Regions from separate parts of the Janthinobacterium darwini genome, predicted to be linked through region 2. Evidence: predicted binding sites of a transcription regulator. Region 2 holds the regulator's gene; each other region holds the start of a gene.
What was found. The regulator FNR, encoded in region 2, switches genes on or off when oxygen is low (the NO sensors DNR and NnrR bind a similar motif). The targets are predictions, from matches to a motif close to TTGATNNNNATCAA.

Region 1 (3,719 bases), on a different contig from region 2:
TCGCCGGCAATCCCGAGCGCATCCTCGGCACCCTGGGCAAGGTACGTGAGCGGTTGCAGGAGATGGCGCCGGACTGATTGAATTTGGCCGGCGAGCGCCTATACTGGGACGTCCCGGCCTGGCAATCGTGTCGGCGGGCCAACCAGAGGAGGCCAATATGCGTATCGAACCGTATTTGCAATTCAATGGAAATTGCGCGCAAGCGCTGGAATACTACCGCCAGCACCTGCATGGCGACAGGCTGTACCTGATGCCGTATCGGGGCTCGCCAGCCCAGGACCAAGTCAAGGAAGACTGGTACGACAAGATCATGCACGGCTCCGTGCAGTTGGGTCCCACCATGCTGATGGGCTCGGACGGTGGCTGCACCGAAGATGGCGCCAAGGGCATGAGCGGCAGCGCCGTCTGCCTGACCCTCGACACGCCCGAGGAAGCGGAACAGGCCTTCAACGCGCTGGCGCGGGACGGCAATATCCAGATGCCGCTGGAGGAAACATTCTGGGCCAAGCGCTTCGGCATGCTGAAAGACCAGTTCGGCGTCGCCTGGATGGTCAACTGCCTGAAGGACCCAGCTTAGAACGGCCCATGCCTGCCTGCGTCGCGTCAAATGCGGCGCAGGTAGTGGCGCAAGCAGAGCTGCCAATCTTGGATTACCATGATGACAATAAGCTCTTACCGGGTGATGACCATGAATGGATTGCCGCAAGACCAGCTGCAGCACCTGCAAGGCGTGCTGGAGCAACGCAAGCTGGCGTTGCTGGAACAGATAGAGAACGAAGCGGCCGAAGCGGATGCGCGCGCCTCGCTGCTCAATGAAATCGAAGCCTCGCCGGCCGACAACGCCAGCGTGCGCACCTTGAACGACCTCGTCAGCGAAGCGGCCGAGCACAATCAGGCACAGCTGGCCATCATCAAGCACGCACTGGTCAAGGTTGCCGATGGCAGCTACGGCCTGTGCGACAACTGCGGCGAAGCCATTGGCCTGTCGCGTCTGAATGCGCGCCCCGAGGCGCTCCTGTGCATCGATTGCCAGACACGGCTGGAAAAAGCCCAGCGCTCGCCACCATGACTGCGCAACAACAAAGGGCAAGGCATCACTACCCTGCCCCCTGTTGTCTAGCAACTGCCATCCGTCTGTCCGCCAGCGTCTGTGTGCCGGCTGGGTGGACGGGTCTCCTCTACTGCCATTGCCCTGCTGCAAGCTGCACGCTTGCCTGACTCAGCTCGCCTGACTCAGCTTGCTTGACTCAACTTGCTTGACTCGGCTTGATTAACTCATGTGCTGTCCGCCATTGATGGCGATGTTTGCGCCCGTGACGAACGCCGCCTCGTCCGACGCCAGGTAGGCCACCAGGGCCGCCACCTCGTCCGGTTCGCCCAGGCGACCCAGGGGAATTTGCGGCAAAATCTTCGTTTCCAGGATATCGGCTGGCACGGCCGTCACCATCTGCGTGCGCAGGTAGCCGGGCGAGACCGTGTTGACGGTGATGCCGTGGCGCGCCACTTCTAGCGCCAGCGCCTTGCTGAAGCCATGCACGCCCGCCTTGGCGGCCGCGTAGTTGCACTGGCCAAATGCGCCCTTCTGGCCATTCACGGACGAGATATTGATGATGCGGCCCCAGCGCTTGGCCAGCATCGGTTCGAGCACCTGCTTGCTCATGTTGAACAGGCTGTCGAGATTGGTGCGCATGACCTCGGCCCAGTGCGGCAATTCCATCTTGCGCATGCTCTGGTCGCGCGTGATGCCGGCGTTGTTGACCAGCACGTCGATGCGGCCAAACTGCGCCAGCACGCCTGCCACGGCTACGCTGCAGGCATCGAAATCGCTCACGTCGAGCGGCAAGGGATGAAAATAATACTGCTGCGCCTGTTGCTCGTCGAGCCAGCTTCCGACGCGCGCATTGCCAGGCGTGTGCGCCGCCACGACGGCAAAGCCCGCCGCATACAGCCGGCGGCACAAGGCCGTGCCCAGCCCACCCATGCCGCCTGTGACCAGCGCTACCTTCTGTTCCCTCATTGCTGTCCCTCCCCGCTTGTTATGGTTATTCTGCGTGGGATCAAGTGTAGGAGCAGTTCTTATCGCCAGCTTTGCGCCAGATCAAGTGCTCAGCCTGATGCAGTCGTGCGCGGCCGGCACCCCGGATTGTGCCAGAATGGCCACTACTGCACAGCGAGAGGCCAGGCCATGACGTATAAGACCGTATTGCTCCACATCGACGACAGCGCCGGGCGCGCAGCCCGCATCGAAACGGCCGCCAGCATCGCCCAAGCTTGCGGCGGCCACCTGACGGGCGTAGCGCTGACGGGCGTGTCGCGCCTGCTGTACCAGAACCAGCCCGACCTCGATGCCGACCCGAACCTGAGCTTGCACCTCAATTTCCTGCGCGAACGGGCCACGCGCGCCCTCGACGGTTTCGAACAACAGGTGCGCGCGGCCGGCGTCGCCTCGTTCGAACAGCGCGTGCTCGACGACGAGGCGGCGGGCGGCATTAGCCAGCTGGCCCGCTATGCGGACCTGGTCGTCATCAGCCAATACAATGCCAAGGATAAATCGCCGTCCGTGATGCGCGACTTTCCCGCCTATGTGCTGCTGCATTCGGGCCGCCCCGTGCTGATCGTGCCGTATGCGCCGCCGCTTCCCCTGCTGGCGCCGCCGGCGGCCGCGCGCAATGTGCTCATTTCCTGGAATGCCAGCAAGGAAGCGAGCCGCGCAGTGAGCGCCGCCCTGCCCCTGCTGCAGCGCGCGGGGCAAGTCCACGTAGCCATCTTCGATGCCCAGGTGCATGCCACCGAGCATGGCGAACAGCCGGGCGCCGAGCTGACGCACTACCTGGCGCGGCACGGCGTGGAGGCGCGCCTGCATTTGCTCGATGGCGGTGGCGTGCGGCGCGGCGATATCGGCGAAGCGCTGCTGTCGCAGGCGGCCGACCTGTCGGCCGATTTGCTGGTGATGGGAGCGTATGGCCATTCGCGCTTGCGCGAGACCATCCTGGGCGGCGTCACGCGCACGATACTGCAAAGCATGACGATCCCCGTGCTGATGGCGCACTAGGCCTTGGGAGAGACGGCAGGGCTAACCGCCCTGCCAGGGCTGGCTGCGGATCTTCGCCACCTGGCGCTGCGTCAGCCACTGCCACAGCTGCAGAGCGGCGTCCTGCGGCAGGGCTGACATATGGCGCGGACTGGCCAGGGCGATTTCGCAATCGCGGTCCGACCATTCCTCGAAAGTAACTTCGCCTCCGCTAGCGACCTCGACCTGATACATCAAGCCGTCGTCGTAGCCAAAGCGTAACAAGACAGCGGCCGGACTACCGTCCGGCGTGACGCCGCCGCGGTAGACTTCGGCCAGCGCATCGGCCAGCTGTGCCGGCGAGGGCGCGCAGATGTCGCGCCCATCGGCCCGTGTCAGAATGAACCATGCCTGTGTCATGACGCGACCTCCTATTCATACTCGTTAGCATGCGAGGCAAGTACTACAGGCAGTCACCTTGGTCCAGTGTCACTACGGGCGCGCGGAAACTATCCCTGTCGGCATTGATTACCAATACTAACAAGGATCATACCTAAAATTCGTACGGCGCGGCATTTAAGCATATTGCACGGCTGGTGCGCAGGCTCACGCCACCAGCACGGGAATGCTGAGCGGATCAAAGTCGTACCAGTCGCCATTGGCAATCGTGCCTTCCGCTTCCTCGATATGCTCGGCGCCCAGCCGGTGC
Region 2 (3,719 bases):
TGCAGGCGCTGGGCGTCGCCCACGAGGCGCCGCGGCACGTCGGGCTCGACAGCGATGGCCAGTTCCAGCTCCTTCTCGCCCGCATTCATCGTCATCGTCGTGGCCAGGGTATTCATGACTTCGTCAAGGTCGAACTCGACGGGCGACAATTCCATGCGGCGCGCTTCGATCTTCGAATAATCGAGCACGTCGTTGAGGATGCCCAGCAGCGACTGGCCCGCCACGCGCACCATGGTCAGATACTTGCGCTGTTCCGTGTCGAGCCTGGTATTGCCCAGCAAATAGACCATGCCCAGCACGGCATTGAGGGGCGTGCGGATTTCATGGCTCATGTTGGCCACGAAGTCGCTCTTCGCCCGGTTGGCCGCCTCGGCCCGGTCGCGCTCCAGTTCCAGTTCCGCCGCGCGCGATTCGAGTTCCTGCTGCAGGCGGTCGCGTTCGCACATCAGGCCGTTGAACGCCTCCGTCAGTTCGCCGATCTCGTCGCGCTGCTGCACTGGCACGGGCGTGAAGCGGCTGCCGCTGGTGCGCAGGGCCAGCAGGGTATCGCGCAGGCGCACCAGCGGCGACAGCAGGCGCACGGTAACCCAGCCCAGAACAAAAGCGGCCAGCAGCGAAGCGAGGATGCTCCACAGCACCAGCCGGTACAGCACGCCATCAAACGGTTCGAAGGCGTCCTCGATGGGTAGCGAGGCGGCCAGCAGCCAGTTCACCGATTTCAGGCGCTTGAAGCTGTTGACGGCCGTGATGCCGCGGCTGTTGGTGCTGACCATGCTGCCTTCGCCATCGTCCTTCAGCATCTGGGTGGTCGTCAGGTTGGCGTTCGGCTGGCGCGGCTGCAGCAAACGGCTGGTATCGGGGTGCAGCACGTAGCGCGGCACGGCGCCGCGCGTGAGAATGAAGTAATAGCCGCTCTTGCCGATCTTTTCCGAGCGCAGGCGCCCCAGCAGGTTGTCCTTGTACAGGCGCAGCACGCCGATCACCACACCGGCCACCTGGCCATCGGCGGTGAGCACGGGCGCCACCATCTGCACGATGGGCATGCCGCTCGATTTGCCCAGCATCGGCTCGGTGATCATGGGCTGGCGTGTGCGCAGGACGGTCTGGAAATACTCGCGCTCGGCAACATTGATGCCGGCGCGGCCCGTGACCAGCGGCATGTCGGCCACGATGGCGCCTTGCGCATCGAGCACCAGCACGTCGTCGAACAGCACCAGCATCGAGCGGCGCGAATAGTATTCGCGCAGCTTGGCGGGTTGGGCGATCAATTCCGGCGGCTGCTGCCTGGCCGTCAGGGTGACGATTTGCAGCAGCATGCCCAGCTTGTCGTCGAGCTCGGCGGCGGTGCGGGTGATCAGGGCAGATTGCTGGCTCAGCAGTACTCGCGTGAAGTCAGCGCGCATGTGCTGCAACTGGATCATGGTGACCAGTGCGATCATGGCGATCGAGGTCAGGCTGGTGGCCAAGGCGACTTTTGCTTTGATGCCGAGAGGCTTCATGATTTCCTTTTCAGTACCGGGCGGCACAGGCGGCAGATAATGCTGTCAGGAATTTTCCTATCAATACATCAACTTGGCAAGCGGTGCCGCGCAAATTGCCCTCGCTGCAAGGGCTTTTGACGATGTTGCCATATAATTAAAGTCAGAACGTCGTTTATTCAGCGCAATTGGGGTGAAATTGGCACACGGCAACCGTGTATGCAGTAAACTCGGTATTGCATTTTCTAAAAGGTACCGACATGACTGAAGCGCTCCTCACTCCCACCTTGCCCACAGTGACCGTGGAAGCGTTGCGTGCGCGATGCTCGACCTGCAGCATGCATCAATTGTGCCTGCCGATGGGCCTCGATGTGGGCGACATGGACAGGCTGGATCAGATCATCGGCCGCCGCCGCAAGATCGTGCGCGGCGCCTCGCTGTTCCGCATCGGCGACTCGTTCCAGAACCTGTACGCGATCCGCCTGGGGCACTTCAAGACGTACCAGATCAATCCGGGTGGCGAAGAGCAGGTGACGGGCTTCCAGATGGCAGGAGAACTGCTGGGCATGGACGCCATCAGCGCCGACCGCCACCACTGTAATGCGGTAGCGCTGGAAGATAGCGAAGTGTGTGAAATCCCGTTTTCCAGCCTGGAACAATTGCTGGGCAGTATGCCTACCCTGCTGCGCCATTTCCACCGGATGATGAGCCAGGAAATCACGCGCGAGCAAAGCGTCATGCTGTTGCTGGGCAATATGCAGGCGACGCAGCGCTTTGCCGCCTTCATCGTCAACCTGGCCTCGCGCTATGAGGCGCGCGGCTATTCGGGCAGCAATTTCCAGCTGCGCATGTCGCGCGAGGAAATCGGCAACTACCTGGGCCTGACCATCGAAAGCGTCAGCCGCTTATTGTCCAAATTCAAGAAGGAAGGCTGGCTGCGCGTCTCCAACCGCGAGATCGAGATCTTGCAGCCGGCCAAGTTGAAGGCCATTACGGCCGGTACGGACGTCTGCAAGTAAGTCTTACAGCTCTTCATCCGCGTGCAGCGCGATGCTGCGCTGCAGCGGCCAGGTCCAGATGCCGGACAGGCGCCACTCGCGTTTGTCGTTTTCCACCAGCACTTGCCAGCGGCTGCGCTCGAGCATCGGCAGCGCTACCGAGAAGTTGCCGGCCGCATCGGGCTGCACCAGCAGCTTGATATCTTTTTCCGGCAAGGTCGCATGCGCCAGATGCAGCTGCAGCGGACCCTGGTAAGCCTTGCCGAAGCTGTGCACGGAACCACTGAGGCGCGCTGACGCCACGTCATACGACAGGCTGGTATCCATCGCCAGGTCGCTGGCGACAGTATCGCGCCGCAAGTCCTGGTTGATCGCCTTTCCCTGCTTGTAGTAATCGCCCACCACCAGCGCATCAGGCTGCGTAAACGCGATATAGCCCATGAAGCTGCCGACGACCACGGACAGGCCGGGACCGATCATCAGCAGCCATGGCCAGCGATGCTTGTACCACGGGGCAACGGGGGCTTGCAGCTTGAGACTGTCGGACATGATATTTCTCCTGTTTAATCGGCCAATCCCCATCCGGGGACTGGCCTTCCTACATTAGCGCGGTACGATGAATACCGCGCTTTCACGCACATGCAACGATGGGTCGTCCAGCGAGTGCAATTCGATCGCAATCTTGTTCGAGCCCTTCTCGCCCACGCCGTGCGGCACGCGCAGGCGGATCGGCCAGCCCAGCGTTTCCGTCGGCTGCAAGGTCACTTCTTCGCGCGTCAGCAAGGTCAGGCCCGGCAAGCCGGAAGCGCTGATTTTAAAATGCTGGGTTTGCTCCGAGGTGTTCATGATCTGCAAGCGGTAAACGTTTTCGATCATGCCGTCTTCCACTTCGCGTCCCATCGAACCGCGGTCGCGGATCACGTCCATTTTCAGGGGCGTGCGCAGGGCCAGCGAAGTACACACGGCGATGATGATCAGGGCCAGGATGGAAGTGTAGATCAGCACGCGCGGGCGCATGGCGCGCTGGCGGATCTGCTTCGAACTGAAGTTGTTTTCCATCGCATGGTCGGTACTGTAGCGTACCAGTCCCCGCGGCCGGTCGACCTTGTCCATCACGCTGTTGCAGGCGTCGACGCAGGCGGCGCAGCCGATGCATTCATACTGCAGGCCGTTGCGGATATCGATGCCGGTCGGACACACTTGTACGCACAGGGTGCAGTCGATGCAGTCGCCCAGCTTGTCG
Region 3 (3,719 bases), on a different contig from region 2:
CGCCGCCCATGCATTTCATTGGCACGGGCTTCGTGGCGGGCGACGGCTTGAGCGTGCTCACTTGCGCCCATGTGATCCAGAAGCTGCTAGACGCCAATCCGGACGAAGTCATCGGCATACTCACGGGCCAGGGCGAGGCGACGCAATTTCGCCCCGCCAAAGTCCAGGTGCTGGACACGGAACACGACCTGGCCCTGCTGCGCCTGGCGGGCGCGCCGCTGCCTGCCTTGGCGCTGGGCGACGCGGCCACGGTGCGCGAAGGCCAGGCCATGGCCTTTACGGGATTTCCTCTGGCTACCTTGCTGGGCTTACATCACGTCACGCACCGCGCCACCGTGTCGTCGCTGACGCCGGTGGTCACGCCCAGCGACAATGCGCAGCGCCTTGACCCACGGCGCCTGGCGCAACTGAAAAAAGCACCGTACATCGTGTTCCAGCTGGACGCGACGGCGTATCCGGGCAGCAGCGGCAGCCCCTGTGCGACCCCGAGACCGGTCTCGTCTACGGCATCGTCAACATGGTGTATGTCAAAGGTTTGAAAGAAGCGGCCATCAGCACGCCCAGCGGTATCACCTACGCGATTCCGGGCAGCCACATGCAAACGATCCTGCTGAAAGATAAATGCGTCAGTTGCGTCCCTGCCTCAGCCGGTCGGTGATGCCAGGTTCATCCCATGTCGGGAAAAAATAGGGGTAAAACGATCGTTCACCGCCATGCTGCTCCATCATGCCGCCGTACTCGCGGATCCTGGCCCCCATGTAGTCGAGGTCCAGACGCAGCAGCACGGCCGGCGCCCCCACGCGCGTGCACTCTCGCTGGCCGCCAAAATCCTTGAAACCGAGCATGCGCTTGTAAAACACCACATGCCGTGGATTGACTTCGATCACGTAATCCGTAAAACCGTGAATATTGTGGGCATAGATATACGAAATATGAATCAGCGCCGCAAACACGCGCTTGCTCACGCCCTTGTCGATGGCCAGGCGCGATGGTTCGCACAGGCGCCGCCCCTCCTCGCGCAGCACGTCGAGCTTGTCGCGGAAGTTTTCATCGGCGGGCAAGCCCGTCTCTTCATTGTCCAGGCACAAGGTCATGGTACCGACGGTGGAGCCTGCCGTTTCCGCAAACAGGGTGATTTTGTTCAGGGCATGCGCGATGCCGGGATCGACGGCATAGCCGCGCCAGCCGTACATCTTGCGGATCAGCAAACTGGCCGCTTCGCGCCGGCCACGCGAATTGGCCATGCGGATATGAAAGCGCTGCAGGTCGAGCTCGTGCTCCATGGCCGGGTCGATCTGTCCCTCGCCCACCACCAGGTCACTGAAGGTGCCTGGCGTGTCGAAGGAAATAATGGGTTCATCTTTCACGCTCATCTTGTCCTCACGTTCATCGGCCGCAATCGCTACGGATTGAAGCCAATGCCTTGAGACAAGAAAAAGTCGAGAAAAGTTCCCAATTCCAGGCAAATAAACAGAAGATGGCGCCTTTGGATGGCAACATTGCACGCTGAAATTTGCTGAAGAGTACAAAAAGACAAATGTCACTGCTGTTTTAATATTGCTGAGTTCGTTACTAGAAGAAGCTCTCCGGTATCAATAGCACGTCACCCGGCCGCATCATGACGTTGGCGGAAATATCGCCACTCTTGAGCAGGTCATCCAGGCGCACACCCAGCTGCTGCTGCCTGCCATCGGTTGTGCGGATGATGCTGGCCTTGTTGCCAGCGGCAAAGTCCGTGATGCCGCCCACGGCGATGAGCACATCCATCAGCGACATGCCCAGGCGGTACGGCAGCGCCTGCGGCTTGGCCGCCTCGCCGATGACCCGGATCTGCTCGCCGTACGGGCCGGAGAAATTGGTGACAATGACCGTCACCACCGGTTGCTGGATGAACTTGCCCAAGGCTTGCTCGATGTCGCGCGCCAGCTGGGTCGATGTCTTGCCGCTGGCGGCCAAATCCTCGACCAGCGGCGTCGTGATCTTGCCGTCCGGCCGCACGGCCACCGTTAGCGACACTTCCGGATTGCGCCACACAACGATGTTGACGGAGTCGCCCGGGCCGATCAGGTAATCGTGCATGGGGGCGCTGTCGTCGGCGGGCGCCAGCGGATAGCGTGTGCGGCAGCCCCCCAGCAAGCTCGCGCTACAGGCCAGGACCAGCGTGTGGCAGACAAATGCACGGCGAAACGGATTCATGCGGGGCCTCTTCGAGTCGATGGCGCGTCCATGGCAGTTCCCGCAGAACCAGCCTGGGCCGCGAATTTCCTATGATTATTAAAACCCGGCAAGTGAACCTTGAGGCGTATCAAGAAGCAATCATCTTGGGAAATCTTGCCCGATAGGCGCTCTATACTTTGCTTACTCAACAGGCAAGCATTCCTTGCAAGACGCCGTTGTCCGCGCCGCCCAGCCATCGACCGTGCAGCACCGTCACCTGAAGGAAGCGACATGGAGCAATTGATACAGCAACTGCTTTCCAGCCTGAAGGGCATCTGGAAATACCGCTGGCATGCAGTGCTGGTGGCATGGCTGGTGGCGATCGGCAGCTTCATCAGGGTGATTACGCTACCCGACGACTTCCAGACGTCGGCGCGCGTGTTTGTCGATACGCAAACCATCCTCAAGCCGCTGCTGGCCGGCATGACCAGCGTGCCGAACACGGAGCAGCAGGTGGCCATCATGAGCCGCACCCTGCTCAGCCGCCCGAACGTGGAGCGCGTCATGCGCATGGTCGACCTCGATCTCGATTCGAAGACCGTGCGCGAACATGAAGCCCGGCTCGATGAGCTGATGAGCCGCATCAAGATCACCGGCACCAACGCCTACGATATCTACACCATCAGCTACAGCGGACGCGACCCGAAGCTGGTGCGCGACGTGGTGCAAAGCCTGCTGACCATCTTTGTCGAAGGCAGTTTCCAGGGAAAAAAAGGCGATTCGCAGAAAGCCGTGCAATTCATCGACGAGCAGATCAAGAATTACGAGGACAAGCTGAGCGCGGCGGAAAACCTGATGAAGGAATTCAAGATCCGCAACAATCTGCTGCTGCCGCGCCAGGGCATCGACTATGGCAGCCAGTTGCAGATGTCGTCCGATAGTCTGAACAATGCGAAGCTGGAATTGCTCGAGGCGGAGCAATCGCGCAAGGCCATCCTGAGCCAGATCGAGGGCGACGAGCCCGTGCTCGACCTGGAGCCGAACGCGTCGGCCATCACGAACCCGGAACTCGACGAGCGCATCGCCTCGCTCAACAAGAATCTGGACAGCCTGCGCATGCAATTTACGGAGTTGCACCCCGACATCATCGCCTCGAAGCGCCTCATTGCCCAGCTGGAAGAGCGCAAGGTCGAGGAAAGCAAGCTGAAAACGGCGTCAGGCGACCCGGGCAAGAACTACAGTCCAATGCTGCAGCAGCTGAAGGTGGCGCTGACGGACGCGGACGCCAAGGTGGCCGCCATCCGCGCCCGCGTGCAGGAATACAAGGCGCGCAATGAGCGCCTGCTGGCGCAAAGCAATGCCGTGCCCGAGGTGGAATCGCAGCTGGCGCAACTGAACCGCGACTACATCATCAACAAGGAAAACTATGAAAAGCTGATTGGCCGGCGCGAAGCGGCCAAGCTGTCGGGCGAACTCAGTTCCACCACCGAGATGATGGCCTTCAAGATCATCGATCCGCCCACGGTGCAATATGCGCCCGTCGGCCCGAACCGTCCGCTGCT
Region 4 (3,719 bases), on a different contig from region 2:
CAACGGCTGGGCGCAAGGCCACGCCGGTCGGCGTGATGCGACCGGAAATGGTCAGATAGCCCTGCTGGGCCACGGACATGCTGGCGGCCAGCACATTGCTGCCCGTCACTTGCGTGCTGCGTTTTTCCAGGAATTGCTGTACCCGCGCATAGCTGTAATCGGAGAACCAGGCGCCGCTGCAATAGCTCATCACATCCTTCATCGGCGTGCTGCCATAGACTGCCTTGCTCAGCTGGCCAATGTTGCCCGCATAGTCGCTGTTATACAGAGGTTGCGGGCCCAGATCGCCATTGACATACGGGTAGTCGGTAGCCGCATTGGCCGCGCCGCCGCAGGCAACGTGCTGCAGCGAATGGTTGTGGCCCAGCTCATGTACGAGCGTGGTCAGCCATTCAGGCCATTGATTACCGAAGGGATCGACCGATGCGATGTTGCTGGCCTTGGCGTCCAGGCCGATGGCCGACGTGAAGTCGTGGCTATTCCCAGTCAGGTTGATGTAGGCCAGGCCGGCGGCACGCGTGGAAGACATCTTCGGCACGAAACCATAATAATAAGCGCCGCTGTCTTCCAGCGCGCGCTTGTCTTCCAGCTTGCCCAGGGCATCGCTCCACCAGCTGTCGGCCGTGCTGCTGCCAGGCATGCTCAGCGCCGCGCGCGTGGTGATGCTGATATTTTCCGTCGCATACGGATACACGCGCAGCAGCGCGGCGCGGATCACCGCGGCGTCAGGCAGTTGCGCCACGCCATCGTCGGTGCTCAAGGGCACGAGCACCAAGCGGATTCTGGCCAAGCTGGCCACCACGGGTGCCGCTTCCTGGCTCACTTGCACGCCGTTATTGCCGATGGCCGTCACGCGCACGCGCACGCCCGGCAAGATCCAGCCTGCAGGCAGGATGGCACTGAAATTGCCGTTGAAACTGTCATCGTTCTTTTGCGTCGGCAAAACCGACGGGCCGCTCATGCTGATGCTTCCCAGGTTGCTGCCATTGGCGGTGGTCGCATTCAAGGTCACGGCGGGACTGGCCTGGCCCGCCTGCGGGGCCAGCACGGACACGCGTACGGCGGCCGGCTTGCCGCGCGTCAGGCGCAAGGCCGTATTGCTGGCGTTCAAATTCAGTACTTGCGCGAAATCAATGCTGCCCAGGGTAAAGGCCGACACCGCGCCCGCATTGACGGCAACGCGCGCAGCGGCTGACAGCATCACATCGCCCGTTGCCGAGCCTGGTGCAGTCAACAGCAGCTGGCTGGCACTGGCGCTGACGATCACGGCCGGTGTATTGCCCACCGATGCCGAGCTGACCTGGTCAAGATTGCTGCCCTGCACCGTCACCGACAAGGTCCCGCCGTTGACGGCCGAGGTGATCGACGTCACGGTTACGCTCGCCAATACCTTGTACGTATCGCTGCTGATGGCATCATTGTAAGGACCGCGCACCGTCAGCGCCCCCGTTGCCGCACCCAAGGGCACCAGCACGGTCACGCTGCCGGCCGTCTGGCTTTGCGGCGTTGCTGCTGCGCCATTGCCAAACTGCACCGCCGTCACGGCACCCATACCAGCGCCCGCGATCGTCACGCTGGAACCGACGCCGCCCGTCGCTGGTGCGACGCTGACCACACTCAATGGCAGGTACACATTGACGTTATAGCTGGTGGCCGCCGTGCCGCTGGCGCTGACCAGGCTCAAGGCGCCAGAGACGGGCACGCCCGGCATGGCCAGGGTCACGCTGGTATCGCTGGCGGCGCTGGTGGCAAGCTTCACGCCGCCCACCTGGAAGGCCGTCACGCGGCTCAGATTCGTACCCGTCACCACCAGGCTGCCACCAACGGCGAGATTCGCCGCCGAGACTGCCGTCACGGCAGGCATCACGACAGGATTGCCCGAGGTGGTCGCCACCACCGTGTCGCCACCGCCACCGCCTCCCCCGCCGCAAGCGGACAGGCCCAGCACGACAAACAATGCAATAAGCAAATGGTTTTTCATGGCTGGCAACCATGTTGGTGTAGCGCGATGCCGGGGAGGACACGAAGGAAATGTGACATATTGGAGATTTTTGGTGAGAATTTACTTTCGAGGAACCAATATTATGGGCTAACTCGATTCCTAGAGACAACTATTGCTGCTTTTGATTCAATTGGTTTTGATAATAAATAACGTATCTGATTGGCAATCGCTATGTTGAGAACTATTCGCTTCGCTCTGCATTGACTTAAGTCACAATTATTTTCCTTTGCAGCTATTGCCATTCAATTCATTAAAAATATCCTCAGACAGCACAAATAATGTGGAAATTTTTCCACAGCCCAGACACCGTATTTTCCTGCCAACTTTATTGGAAGAATTAACATTTTGAGTAAGATTTTCAGAAATGTAATTTCAGAAGCAGGCCAGGTGGAAGGTGATGTGTTGCAAGAAGGCCTGCCGTGGCGCGAACGGCCGCTTTTGCTTAAAACCAAAGCAGCCTGATGCCGTATAATTTTAGACCCGGTGAAATCAGGCGATTGCCACCTTCTGCCTGCCCTACCCGGCCGGCAACTCTCCGTCAGCTGATCCTGCTGTCCCGCATCCGCCTCGTAAAGTCTTGTCGCCGCGCCGCCGCCCGTTTGCCTATTGAAAGCATGAAATGAACGATACCGTGATCCCCGCCATGTCCCCGACCGAAGCCACCTTGCGCGCCATTCTTGCGCGACGGATCATGATACTCGACGGCGCCATGGGCACGATCATCCAGCAATACAAGCTCGACGAAGAAGCGTACCGCGGCGGCCCCGCTGGCCGCTTCATCGATTTCACCGCGCCGGCCGATAGTGGCGCGCGTGAACTGTTCGTCAAGGGCAATAACGAGCTGCTGACCCTGACGCAGCCGCACATCATCCAGGAAATCCACGAGCGCTACCTGGCGGCGGGCGCCGACCTGATCGAAACGAATACTTTCGGCGCGACGACGATCGCGCAAGACGATTACCACATGGCCCACCTGGCCTATGAAATGAACGTCCAGGCGGCCAAGCTGGCGCGTGCCGCCTGCGACAAGTATTCCACCCCGGACAAGCCGCGCTTCGTCGCCGGCGCCCTGGGCCCCACGCCAAAGACGGCATCGATTTCGCCCGACGTCAACGACCCGGCCGCGCGCAACGTCAGTTTCGACCAGCTGGTGGCCGCCTACCTGCAGCAGACGCAGGGCCTGGTGGAAGGCGGCGCCGACGTGCTGCTGGTGGAAACCATTTTCGATACCTTGAACTGCAAGGCGGCCCTGTTCGCCATCGACCTGTTCTACGAGCTAAATCCGACCGTCGTGCGCCTGCCGCTGATGATTTCCGGCACCGTCACGGACGCCTCGGGGCGCATCCTGTCGGGCCAGACCGTGCCCGCCTTCTGGAATTCCGTGCGCCACGCGAAACCGCTGACCATCGGCCTGAACTGCGCGCTGGGCGCCGCCCTGATGCGCCCGTACGCGGAAGAGCTGGCCAAGATCGCCGACACCTTCGTGTGCATCTACCCGAACGCGGGCTTGCCCAATCCCATGAGCGACACGGGCTTTGACGAGTTGCCAGCCGACACGTCCGCCCTGCTGCGCGAATTCGCCGACGCGGGCTTTTTGAACATGGCGGGCGGCTGCTGCGGCACCACGCCCGAGCACATCGCCGCCATCGGAGAGTTGCTGTCGAAAAACACGCCGCGCACCGTGCCTGCACCGTCGCATGACTTGCGCCTGGCCGGC

Region 1: a site for FNR is predicted at 2,089-2,102, ahead of ACQ4WZ_RS14350 (universal stress protein). Genes of this name have one in related genera too.
Region 3: a site for FNR is predicted at 2,296-2,309, ahead of ACQ4WZ_RS08925 (XrtA system polysaccharide chain length determinant). Genes of this name have one in related genera too.
Region 4: a site for FNR is predicted at 2,203-2,216, ahead of ACQ4WZ_RS25460 (IPT/TIG domain-containing protein). Genes of this name have one in related genera too.

What each region holds. Positions count from the first base shown of each region.
Region 1 covers NZ_JBNYXX010000001.1:3,120,103-3,123,821, forward strand. Annotated here, with positions in the region: gene ACQ4WZ_RS14330 (hypothetical protein) at 1-77, shown strand, start outside; gene ACQ4WZ_RS14335 (VOC family protein) at 158-577, shown strand; gene ACQ4WZ_RS14340 (TraR/DksA family transcriptional regulator) at 656-1,069, shown strand; gene phbB (acetoacetyl-CoA reductase) at 1,271-2,017, opposite strand; gene ACQ4WZ_RS14350 (universal stress protein) at 2,186-3,052, shown strand; gene ACQ4WZ_RS14355 (hypothetical protein) at 3,074-3,430, opposite strand; gene ACQ4WZ_RS14360 (glycine zipper domain-containing protein) at 3,617-3,719, opposite strand, start outside.
Region 2 covers NZ_JBNYXX010000004.1:348,188-351,906, forward strand. Annotated here, with positions in the region: gene ACQ4WZ_RS22855 (response regulator) at 1-1,499, opposite strand, end outside; gene fnr (fumarate/nitrate reduction transcriptional regulator Fnr) at 1,739-2,497, shown strand; gene ACQ4WZ_RS22865 (FixH family protein) at 2,501-3,025, opposite strand; gene ccoG (cytochrome c oxidase accessory protein CcoG) at 3,080-3,719, opposite strand, start outside.
Region 3 covers NZ_JBNYXX010000001.1:1,918,253-1,921,971, reverse strand. Annotated here, with positions in the region: gene ACQ4WZ_RS08940 (S1 family peptidase) at 1-539, shown strand, start outside; gene ACQ4WZ_RS08935 (N-acyl amino acid synthase FeeM domain-containing protein) at 627-1,373, opposite strand; gene ACQ4WZ_RS08930 (XrtA/PEP-CTERM system exopolysaccharide export protein) at 1,573-2,196, opposite strand; gene ACQ4WZ_RS08925 (XrtA system polysaccharide chain length determinant) at 2,449-3,719, shown strand, end outside.
Region 4 covers NZ_JBNYXX010000006.1:206,115-209,833, forward strand. Annotated here, with positions in the region: gene ACQ4WZ_RS25460 (IPT/TIG domain-containing protein) at 1-1,981, opposite strand, end outside; gene metH (methionine synthase) at 2,646-3,719, shown strand, end outside.